Regions from separate parts of the Paenibacillus haidiansis genome, predicted to be linked through region 2. Evidence: riboswitches for the same ligand, from Rfam matches in the RefSeq annotation. Region 2 holds a riboswitch; the other holds the start of a gene.
The links. A riboswitch is a leader RNA that binds a small molecule or an ion and turns the genes downstream of it on or off. The one in region 2 is predicted to bind cyclic di-AMP.
Positions count from the first base shown of each region.

Region 1: it holds a riboswitch for cyclic di-AMP, as region 2 does, so the genes downstream of both, V3851_RS09155 (hypothetical protein) here and V3851_RS07855 (alpha/beta fold hydrolase) in region 2, are expected to answer to the same signal.

Region 1 is NZ_JAZHPZ010000003.1:442,766-448,609, forward strand. Features, by position in the region: gene kdpB (potassium-transporting ATPase subunit KdpB) at 1-1,107, opposite strand, end outside; gene kdpA (potassium-transporting ATPase subunit KdpA) at 1,126-2,805, opposite strand; gene kdpF (K(+)-transporting ATPase subunit F) at 2,842-2,919, opposite strand; gene V3851_RS09155 (hypothetical protein) at 2,974-3,390, opposite strand; cyclic di-AMP (ydaO/yuaA leader) riboswitch at 3,507-3,689, opposite strand; cyclic di-AMP (ydaO/yuaA leader) riboswitch at 3,794-4,041, opposite strand; gene V3851_RS09160 (bifunctional 4-hydroxy-2-oxoglutarate aldolase/2-dehydro-3-deoxy-phosphogluconate aldolase) at 4,216-4,866, opposite strand; gene V3851_RS09165 (metal-dependent hydrolase) at 4,989-5,684, shown strand; gene V3851_RS09170 (MFS transporter) at 5,760-5,844, opposite strand, start outside.
Region 2 is NZ_JAZHPZ010000003.1:155,503-161,346, reverse strand. Features, by position in the region: gene V3851_RS07865 (glycoside hydrolase family 3 N-terminal domain-containing protein) at 1-921, shown strand, start outside; gene V3851_RS07860 (alpha/beta fold hydrolase) at 1,075-1,920, shown strand; cyclic di-AMP (ydaO/yuaA leader) riboswitch at 2,184-2,350, shown strand; gene V3851_RS07855 (alpha/beta fold hydrolase) at 2,477-3,271, shown strand; gene glsA (glutaminase A) at 3,282-4,223, opposite strand; gene metE (5-methyltetrahydropteroyltriglutamate--homocysteine S-methyltransferase) at 4,443-5,844, shown strand, end outside.

The DNA.
Region 1 (5,844 bases), 290 kb from region 2:
AATCCCGCCGCCATCGGCTAAACCCCTATCGAATCCGAATCCTTTCGTTTTCGCATAGTCGATGACGGAGCGCCCTTCCGGCGTATCGTCCTGCAGCGATGAAACCGCGGCCCATGCGGCCAGATCGCTTTCCTTCTCTTGACCGACTGCAATAAATTCGGAAGCCATCCGGTTTCCGTAAGTGATCGTACCGGTCTTATCGAGGATCATCGTATTGATGTCCCCCGCCGCTTCCACCGCCTTACCGGACATGGCGAGCACGTTGAACCGGGTAATCCGGTCCATCCCCGCGATCCCGATCGCCGACAGCAGCCCGCCGATCGTCGTCGGAATCAGGCAGACCAGAAGCGACACGAGCACGGGAATTTCCAGATGAATGTTCAAATAATCCGCCATCGGCTTCAGGGTGACGACCACGATCAGGAAGATCAGCGTCAGCACGGTAAGAAGCGTGCTTAGCGCGATTTCGTTCGGCGTTTTTTGCCGCTGCGCCCCTTCCACGAGCGCGATCATGCGGTCGATGAACGACTCGCCGGGATCGCTTGAAATCCGCACGACGATCCGGTCGCTCACGACGAGCGTACCGCCGGTCACCGAGCTGAAGTCGCCGCCGGCCTCTTTGATGACCGGGGCGGATTCCCCCGTGATCGCGGATTCATCGACGGACGCGATCCCTTCGATGATTTCCCCGTCGCCGGGGATCATCTCTCCTTGCGCGACGACGACGATATCGCCCTTGCGCAGCTCGCTTGCGGCAACGGACTTGACATGGCCGCCGACAAGCTTATTCGCGGTCACGTCCTTTTTCGTTTTTTTCAAAGAATCGGCCTGCGCTTTGCCCCGGCCCTCGGCGAGCGCTTCGGCAAAGTTGGCGAACAGCATCGTAACCAGCAGAATCAAAAATACCGATAAATTAAAGCCGAATCCGCTCCGCGAGCCAAAGAATCCCGGAAACAGCAGGAGCAGCAGCACGAGCACCATGCCGATTTCCACCACGAACATCACGGGATTTTTCATCATTGTGACCGGGTTCAATTTGACCAGGCTATCCAGCATCGCCTTGCGTATAATCGGCCCTGATAACTTTCCTTTTCGTTTGTCGGACATTCTAAACCCCTCTTTTCGCTATCCTAATGTCAAGAATTCAGCTACAGGCCCCATCGCGATCGCCGGCAGAAATGTCAGCGCGCCGATCAGCAGCACGGTTCCGATCAATATGCCGGCGAACAGCTTATTGTCGGTTTTCAGCGTCCCGATCGTTTCCGGCACCGGTTCCTTGCTCATCAAAGACCCCGCCACTCCCAACAGGGCGATGATCGATACGTATCGGCCGAAGAGCATGACCAGTCCGGTAGTTATATTCCAGAATGGCGTATTGTCGGCTAATCCTTCAAAGCCGGACCCGTTGTTCGCGGCCGATGAAGTATATTCGTACAGCACCTGGGTTAATCCGTGGAATCCCGGGTTTGTAACCGCGCTGTACCCCAAATCGGTGATCAGACTGACCGCGGTCGGCACCAGAATGATAAACGGGTGGACCAAAATCGCGATCGCAATCAGCTTCATTTCCTTCGCTTCGATCTTGCGCCCCATAAATTCCGGAGTGCGCCCGACCATCAGACCGCAGATAAATACGCCAAGGATGGCATACATGATCATGTTCATTAACCCGACGCCTTTGCCGCCGAAAACGACGTTCAGCATCATTTGCGCCAGCGCGGCGAGCCCGCCGAGCGGCGTCAGCGTATCGTGCATATTGTTGACCGACCCTGTCGTGGCCGCCGTCGTGACCGTTGTAAACAATGAAGAGCCGGCGATGCCGAAACGGACTTCCTTCCCTTCCATGCTTCCCTGCGAGGCGTCGATATCGAGCACTTCCAGCGCCGGGTTCCCCGCTTTTTCGGAGAAGTAAACCGTGGATAGGAAGACCAGGAACAGAATCATCATCGCCGAGAAAATGACCCAGCCTTGTTTTTTGTTCTTGGCGAACAGCCCGAACGTATACGGCAGGGCGGCGCCAAAAACCCACATCGACCATATTTCGACGGCGTTGGTCAGCCCGTTCGGATTCTCAAACGGATGGGCCGAGTTGACGCCGAAAAATCCGCCGCCGTTCGTGCCGAGATGCTTGATCGATTCCAATGAAGCGACCGGCCCCACCGCAATCTTCTGCACAGCGCCTTCCAGCGTTTGCACCGTCAGCGTCGGGTCCAGCGTCTGCGGGACCTGCAGCGCCACGAGTACTAAAGTGACGAGTAAAGCGGCGGGCAGAAAGACGCGAACATGCGCTTTAACCAAATCCTCAAAAAAATTGCCGACCGTGCTCCCCCGCCGGGTCAACCCGCGGATGAAAGCCATCGCCGCGGACAAGCCGGTCGCGGCCGAGGTAAACATCATCATCGTGATGACCGCCATTTGCGAGAAATAGGACAGCGCCGATTCCCCGCTGTAATGCTGCAGGTTCGTATTCGTCATAAAGCTGATGACCGTATTGAACGCCAGCGTCGGCTCCATCGCTTCCATCTTGTTCGAATTCAGCGGCAGAACCTGCTGTATCCGCAAAATCAAATAACTGACCGCGATCAGCGCGAGGTTGGTCGCTATCAGACTGAATCCGTATTTTTTCCAGCTCATTCCTTCGAGGCGTTTGTATCCCGCCACTTTATAAATAAATCGTTCAATTCCGCCGAATATTTTGTCGGTCCGATTCGGTTCTCCTGAAAAAACATAATATAAATAAGTGCCTACCGGCTTCACCAGTAGGACGATCACTCCGATTACTATGAGCATTTGCAAAAAATCCATCGGGATCCCCCTCAAGTATTGGACTAAAAGGTTAAGTCAAAATTTCTCCGGATGAAGCAAGGCATAGACGAGATACAGAAACAAAAACAGTATAACGATGCCGACCACCATCATGGCGTGTTCCCTCTCTTTCCGAAATCATATAGATTTTCAGCATGACAGTTCTCCCTACTCCTCTTCGTTATCCGGAAGGCCGTTCGCCAGAAATCCCACCTCGCCTGTGGCGGAGTGGATGATATAGGTGGCTCCCAGCCCCTTGTATATCATCCGCGGATGGCGGTGCGGCGAAATGACGATTACCGGCCCGGTCGTCCACCGGCGGCATAATTGCAAATACCTGCAGGTCAAAGTCAAGCTCGTTTCAAAAATAAAGGCGCATTTAAACGCATATTCAGGGATCACCCAAGTTTTTTCCTCATCCGTTTTTACCCGGATGATTCCGGTTGCGCCAAGCTTCCCGGCCTGCTGTTCGTCGGCTTTGTTGTTGACCAGAACGACAACCTTCCGCCCACGGGAAACAAGCAGCAGTGCAAAATTCCGGCCGGCCCTGTTCGGAGCGGCCACGAGTATACAATCATCCTCCACGATTCTTCCTCCTTCAATGTGGAGAGCAAGGCGCAAAAAAAGCCGCAGGAAAGGAAGAACCCTTCCAAGCGGCTTCGACGCACGGCAAAATAAGCCGTGGTCAGCTTTATGGCGGTTGCTTCTCTCCTTACGCTTGCGAGGTTAGCTGCCGGATTCGGGCGTGAGAGTCGCCCTACGCCGGAAGACGATAGCCTTCCCGGCGATTCACCCCAATGAAACATCTTGGCCCATATGTTCGGGCCCCTGGTTTCGGTGGTTCCCCCGTTTCCGAAAAACTCGGAATTCAGCGAAAAAATGCTTGTTATTGCAAAAATGTTTCATTTTATTTTCATTTTAGGCAATAAGAAACCACAGAGGCATAGAAGCGCTCTGTGGCCGGTAATGGTTGCGGTCGCAGTCACTCATCCTCTCTCCATCCACGCTTACGAAGTTAGCTGTCGGATTCGGGCGGTGAGAGTCGCCCTACCCGGACGAAAGATCCATGGCTTTCCGTCCGGGATTCACCCCAATTTCGTCCCCGCTTCAACTCTCACATTGAAGAAGTGAACGAAATACACGGCCGCTTATGGTGAAAATGTTCATCCAACCGCAGGCATCGTGTTTGGTGGTTCCCCCGTTTTCCCTTACCGGGAAATTCAGCGATCCAGATGGTGTTTATTTGTTATCATGGATTGAATCATAACTCCGGCCGGAGTTACTGTAAAGTCATACCACCGTCAAAAAGCCGCACCCGATGGCCGATAAATCGAATTCATTGCGCTTTCATGGAATTCGATCTCTTTAAATCGCGATATAGCTCGTTGATACTTTGAATTTCATTTCGCTTTAGGCTGTCACTTCATTATACGATTTTACGGCCCGAACCAAATCCGCCGCATTCTGCACGATCGTCTCGTACCGCCCTTCTCTAACCAGGGCCGGGTTCACCAAGTACCCGCCGAGTCCTACGGCCGTCGCTCCGGCGGACAGAAACTCGCGGATGTTATCCAGACGTACGCCGCCTGTTGCGAGCATAGGGATATGGCTCAGAGAGGCGCGGACCTCCCGCAAATATCCAACCCCCAGCGTCGCCATCGGGAACAGCTTGACGGCCGTCGCTCCCGCCTTCCAGGCCGCGATGATTTCCGTGGGCGTCATCGCCCCGGGAAACACGCCGATGCCCTGCGCAAGCGCGTAATCCACGACTTTCTCGTCGAGGTGAGGAGAAATCAGATACTCTGCCCCCGCTCTGACCGCCTCTTTCGCCGCCCCGAGGTCGAGAACCGTTCCAGCTCCGATCCGCATCCGCTCGCCGAATTTCTCGCGCCAGCTGTAGATCATGTCCAGAGCGCCTTCCGTATTCATTGTAACTTCCGTGAAAACGATACCGCCTCTCGACAGCGCCCCGGCGACGGCATCCCCCCGTTCCTTCGGTACGCCGCGCAAAATGGCGACGATCTTCTCTTCTTTAAGTCGGTCCAATAATGCAGATGTCATACCTTTCCTCCTTGGTACGTGATTATTTTCACTTTCTTTTCAACCCATCAACATATGACTTAAGGAGTCTATACCGATATAATAGAATGGAAACGCATAAATTGCCATAGGAGTGATCATTAATGAAGCTTACTTTTTTGGGACATGCTTCCGTGCACATCGATACCGGCGATGTCAGGCTGATCATCGACCCGTTTCTGACGGGAAATCCGGCGGCCGCGGTTCAAGCCGAAGACATCCGGGCGGATTACATTTTGCTCACCCATGGACATTCCGATCATATCGGCGATGCCGAAGCGATCGCCCGGCGGACCGGGGCTACGATCGTCGCGATCGTGGAGCTGGCCGACTTTTTCGCCGCCAAGGGCCTGAAGACCGTCGGCATGAATTTGGGCGGATCGTTCAATTTCCCGTTCGGCAAATTGACGTTCACCCCCGCGCTGCACAGCTCTTCGGTACAGGTTGACGGAACGAACATCTATCTGGGCGTGGCCGCCGGAATCGTGCTCGACCTTGGCGGGTTCGTCGTATACCATGCCGGGGATACCGCCTTGTTCAGCGATATGAAGCTGATCGGAGACCGCCGCCCGATCGACCTCGCCTTCCTGCCGATCGGCGATTTCTTCACCATGGGGCCCGAAGACGCGCTGACCGCCGCGGAATGGCTCCATCCGAAGCATGTCGTTCCCGTCCATTACAATACTTTCGGCGGCATTGCCCAGAACGGCGACGCCTTTGCCGCCGCGCTGCAAAAATCGGGAATCGTCGGGCATGCGCTTAAACCGGGAGAAAGCCTGGATACGGCCGATTTGAAATAAATAAACGCAAAACTCCACGGTTTCCCTGCTGCGGGAAGCGCCGTGGAGTTTTATTTTTGCTCATTCGTCCCTGATTTAGTCGATTAATTCCTTGCCCTTCGTTTCGGTGCCCAGCAGCAGAACGGCCACAGCGCCGATCAGGACCGTAATGAAGAAGATC
Region 2 (5,844 bases):
CTGGACGATACGAAGATGAAGTCGAAGAAAGACGGTTCGAGCGTTTTATTGCCCGCTACTTTATCGTCTAAAATCATGACCGGACTCCTTCGGGAGGAGTTAGGGTTTGACGGAGTGATCGTGACCGATGCGTTTACGATGAACGGCATCGCCGAGCATTTCGGCGAGGAAGAAGCGGTACGGCTCGCGGTTAAAGCAGGGGTTGACATCATCCTCATGCCGCAAGACATCCCCGGGGCGCACCAAGCCATCGTCCAGGCGGTGAAGAATGGGGAAATAGACAAGGCGCGGATCGATGCTTCGGTGACGCGAATCCTTGAGTTGAAACAGGAGTACGGTTTGTTCGAGACGCAGGAAGGTTTGCAAGCCAAGCTTCAGCGTGCGGATAAGATTATTGGCTCCAAGGAACACCGTGAAGTAGAACAAGGGATTGCCGAACAAGCGATAACCGAGTTGGTCAACAATAGGGATAGCTTGCCCTTGCGCCTGTCCGACGGAGATACGGTTGCCGTTCTTGCGCCAACCGTCGAACTGTCAAATTCCATCGAAGACAGCCTGTCTTCCGCTAATTTTGGAAAAAGGTTTTCCGTCGAATCGCTAATCATTGGCGATAAGAATGCTTCGGAGACGTATGCCGCCATAAATCGGGCCGATCACGTAATCCTGGTCTCCTATCAATTCCGCAGTTCGATCTCGGACTATGATTGGGCGGCTTATCAAGACCTGATCGACAAGCTGAACACCGGCAATAAATCATATGTACTGCTCTCCGCGGGCAACCCATATGAGATGATGTTCTTGCAAGACGTCAAGTCGGGTATTGCATCTTACGGCGCTGAAGCTCCAAACCTTCAGGCGGCCGTCAAAGTGATTTTTGGGGTCAATAAGGCAAAAGGGAAGCTTCCGGAGGATTGGGGATGAATACATCCCCCAATTCTTTTCTGAATTGACTAAGGAAGAATATTTTGAAAGAGAAATGAATAAATAATATCCCTTTTCTGGCCGACATTTCGGGAAAGGCTCATGATATTATAGATAAGCGCGGAAAGTCGATTACGAAAGGGGATACCAGAAATGATCTATCAAACGAATGCCATTTCGCAGGCCAAACCTCGGCGCTTAAAACGGAGGAAGGTACTGTCGTGGACGCTTGCTGTAGTCGTAGTCCTTGTGCTGGGGCTCGCGGTTCTCTACAAGACCCTTACATACGAACCGCTCGACGCGGCGGTTTCGGCGCTTTCCAGCGACGAGAACGTAACCGTCAACAAGACGGGGGACGGATATGTCTTGGAACCGGCCGGGATGGAGGCATTGCAGCCGAATATTATTTTTTATCCGGGCGGGTTGGTTGAGCCGGAAAGCTATGCTTTGTTCGGCAGAAAGCTCGCCGAAGCGGGACATCGCGTTTATATCGCGGCGATGCCGTTAAATCTGGCCATGCTCGGACAGAACAAGGCCGATTCGTTTATCGCGGAGCATCCGGAAGACAGCTATGTGATCGGCGGACATTCGCTCGGCGGCGTCTTTGCTTCCCGCTACGCGGCCAAGCATCCGGACTCGGTTGCCGGCGTTTACTTCCTGGCCTCATACGCGGATGACGGAGGAAGCTTAAACGGTCTTAATATGTCGGCGCTGCAAATCACCGGTTCGAATGACGGCGTGCTCGACCGCGAGGCGTGGGAGCGGGCGAAGTCCAATTTGCCGGATGCTACGACTTATGTAACGATCGAAGGCGGAAACCACGGCCAATTCGGCGTATACGGCATGCAGAAGGGGGATAATGCGGCCTCCATATCCGCGGAGGAGCAGCTTCTGGCGGTTGCCGGCGCAATGGAGGAATGGATGGGGAGTCTCGGGGACCCGAATGATCCGGGTACGGCGGAGGATGAAGCGAATGCTGAGTCAGCGTCAAATGAATGAATACAAAGTGAGGCAGCAATGATTCCCAAGGGGCTTTTTCCGGAGCTGGCCGGAGAGGTGTTCGGGGAAAAGCTGGGTCATTTTAGATATTTTTAAAAAGGCGAGAAAAAGCGAGGAAGGCTTGAAAAGAATTAGAGCGGATGGCCTGGAAGCGCTTTATCTATACCTTTTTATTTAAAACAATCGAATATTACGGAAGTCATGCCTTTACATATCCGGCTTTCAAGCGTATATTCATTTGCAGAACTTCGGAAATTATATAAGTGTCTTTATCGCTGAGTTTCCGCGGGAACGCGGGAAACGGGGGAACCAACCGTGAGGAGAGCTTCGGATCTCTTCACATGGGGTGAATCTCGAGCGTGATCGAGTAGGGCTACTCTTACAGCCCGAATCCGGCAGCTAACCTCGTAAGCGTAATAAGAGAGGCGACTGCAACCATGCGTATTTAACGAGGTTAATTAATTATAACCTTGACTAGAGAAGCATTGCGAAAAGTTCCTCTTTTCGGATGCTTTTTTTTTGTTGCGAAAAAAAACAAGAGGTGGCTTAAGTTACTATGCCTCAAATTGAACTGAACGGAACGTCATTATACTACGAGGTGCACGGCACCGGCACGCCGATCGTTTTTTTGCATGACTGCCGGTCCTCGCATCATATGTTTGAACCGCAAATCGAATATTTCGGCAAAAGATCGAAGGTTATCGTCCTGGATCTCCGGGGGAACGGGCAATCCGGCAAAATGAATATCGACATCCCCCATATATTGGAGGCGCAGTGCGAGGACTTGCAAAAATTGCTGAATATGCTGCAGGTGCCTCAAGCGGTCCTGGTCGGCTACTCCAGCGGCGGCGTCCTTGCCCAGAAGTTCGCCGCGCTTTATCCGGAACGGGTGAAGGCTCTGGTGCTGGTGGATTGCTTGTTCGAAAGCATTCTGTATGCGAAGGGCAAGTCGCTGTGGGAACTCATAGAACCGCTGGCTTGGGTAACATGGTATTTGCCTGCGGAATTTTTCCTGCGTTCGCTCAGGGTTACTTATAACCGGTGGCTGCCGGCTTATTCGATTTTGAGAAATGAAATTCTGCATAAGCGTCCGACGGAAGCGATCAAGCAGCGGCTGGCGCTGCGGCAGGCCAATATGTTCAAGGACCTGGCAAAGCTGAAGGTTCCCATGCTATGCGTGGCCGGGAGCCAGAACGAATGGGGGCTGAAGCAAATGAACCAGGCTTCGGCCATGCTGCCTTTGGCGCAGTTCGCCATTCTGAAAGACGCCTTCTACCCGAGCCATTTATGCCAGCCGCACAGCTTCAACCGGCTGCTGCTGAATTATTTGATCGATCATCAATTGGTATAACGGGATCGGACTAGAACATACTCCAGTTCAATTCCCGGGACATGATCTCCAGCAAATGAACGCCCGCTTGGCTGTTCCCTTTATTGTTCAGCGCCGGACCGTAGACGCCTATGCCGTAACGCCCCGGAACCAGCGACAGTATGCCGCCGGAGACGCCGCTCTTGGCCGGTAAACCGACCTGAATAGCGAATTCGCCGGAGGCGTTGTACATCCCGCAGGTCGTCATGAAGGTCTTGGCGATTTGGACGTATCTGCGGGGAATCAGGCTCTTCCCCGTCAACGGGTCCGTTCCGTTGCAAGCCAAAACCAGACCCATGCGCGCCAAATCCGCGCAATCGACGGCGATGGAGCAATGCCGGAAATAGACATCCAGTACTTCCTCGACGTCCCCGTCGAGCACTTTGTTTTGCTTTAGTAAATAAGCGATCGACCGGTTCAGGTTGCCGGTGTCGGCCTCCGAACGGTAAACGTCGAGGTCGACCCGCAAGTGATCATTATTGGCCAACGCCCTCATAAATTGCAGAATCCGCTCCGTTTTTTCCTCCGGATCGCTGCCGCGAATTAATGCCGACACCGTAATCGCCCCCGCGTTAATGAGCGGGTTAAACGGAATGCCGGGCCGCACGAGCTCAAGCTTCAACACGGAATTGAAATTGTCTCCCGTCGGCTCCATGCCGACCTTCTCGAACACCCGATCCTCTCCGATATCCATCAGCGCCAAGATCAGTGTGAACAACTTGGAAATACTCTGCACCGTAAAGCGCCGGCCGCAACTGCCTTCGGTTATAAGATCCCCGTCTGCATTGATGAGTGTAATGCCCAAGGCATCATGCGGCGCCCCCGCCAGCTCGGGGATGTAGGAAGCGACCTTGCCCCCCTCGGCAAACGGTACGCTTGCCGCCACCCATTCGGGCAGTTTTCGCCTGATTTGTTGGATTTCCACGGCTGTCATATCGATTCGCCTCCCAAATGAGTTATTTACATTATCGGTACAGGTGATAGCTTCTGATACCGGAAATAAGTATTTTAAATAAACAACTTCAGCGCCACATCATAGCTTTCGTTATAGCCTTAGATTATAGCTGGGTATAGTTTTTTGGATTTACCTTATTGCCACTGGCGTGTGATATCTTTCATGTAACAATTAATAGGGGATGGGAGTGTTTACAAGATGGCGAAAAGCAGTGTTTTGGGATATCCGCGCATCGGGGCGGAACGGGAATGGAAGAAAGCGCTCGAAGCATTTTGGGCCGGCCGGCTCGAAGAATCGGAGCTTCACGCGAAGCTGCGGGAAATTCGGTTGAATCATTTGCGCAAGCAGCAGGAAAAGGGGATCGATCTCATTCCGGTCAATGAGTTCAGCTATTATGATCACATGCTGGACACAGCCGTCATGTTCGGGATTATTCCGCAGCGGTTCGCATATGAAGGCGGCATTGTACCTCTGTCAATATATTATGATATAGCCCGGGGAACGAAAGATGCCACGGCCAGTGAAATGACGAAGTGGTTTAATACCAATTATCACTATATTGTGCCTGAATTGTACGGTATTACGCCGACAATCACCGAGAATAAACCGCTGCTGGCCTACCGGGAAGCGAAAGAGCAGCTCGGAATCGAAGGAAAACCGGTGATTGTGGGTCCGCTGACCTTCCTGAAATTATCGAAAGGGTATGAGCTTGCGGAAACCGATGCTTGGCTGGACCGATTGCTGCCGCTCTATGTACGGATCCTGCAGGAGCTTGAGAACGAAGGGGCCCGGTGGGTCCAAATAGACGAACCGATTCTTGTAACCAGCATAGACATAAACGATCTACGGCGTCTTAAAAAGATATATGAGACCTTTGCGGTATCGGTGCCAAATTTAAGTATCATGCTGCAAACCTACTTTGAAGCGGTGGAACATTACGAAGAGATCGTCCGGCTTCCCGTAAAAGGAATAGGACTGGACTTTGTTCACGGATTGACCGGAAATTTGGCGTCCCTACGAACTGCAGGGTTCCCGGCGGATAAGGTTCTCGGCGCCGGCCTGATCGACGGCCGCGGGATCTGGCGAGCGTCCCCTCGGGATAAGCTAACTTTGCTTGAAGAACTGGAAAAGTACGTCTTGCCCGACAACCTGATCGTGCAAAGCTCCTGCAGCCTGCTGCATGTTCCGGTGACGGTGAAGCATGAAACCAGGCTCCCGGAGCGGCTGAAGGAGGCGCTGGCCTTTGCCGATGAGAAGCTGGACGAACTCGTGCTTCTGACCAAAGCGGTCTCATCACCCGGGCAGGCCGAAGCTATCGCAGAGGATATTGAACAATGCGAACATGCGCTCCTGGCGCTTAAGCTGTCGGACGAGCGTAACCGGAGCGATGTCCAGCGTGCCGTTGCCGCCATAGACACGCAGCATCCGCGGCGTACATCGGCGTTTGCCGAGCGGCACAAACTCCAATCGGAACAATGGCAATTGCCGCTGTTTCCGACCACGACCATCGGCAGCTTTCCGCAGACCGCGGAGGTGCGTAAGGCCCGGCAGCTTTGGCGAAAGGGCGAATGGAGCCAGGAGCGGTATGCCGCCTATGTCC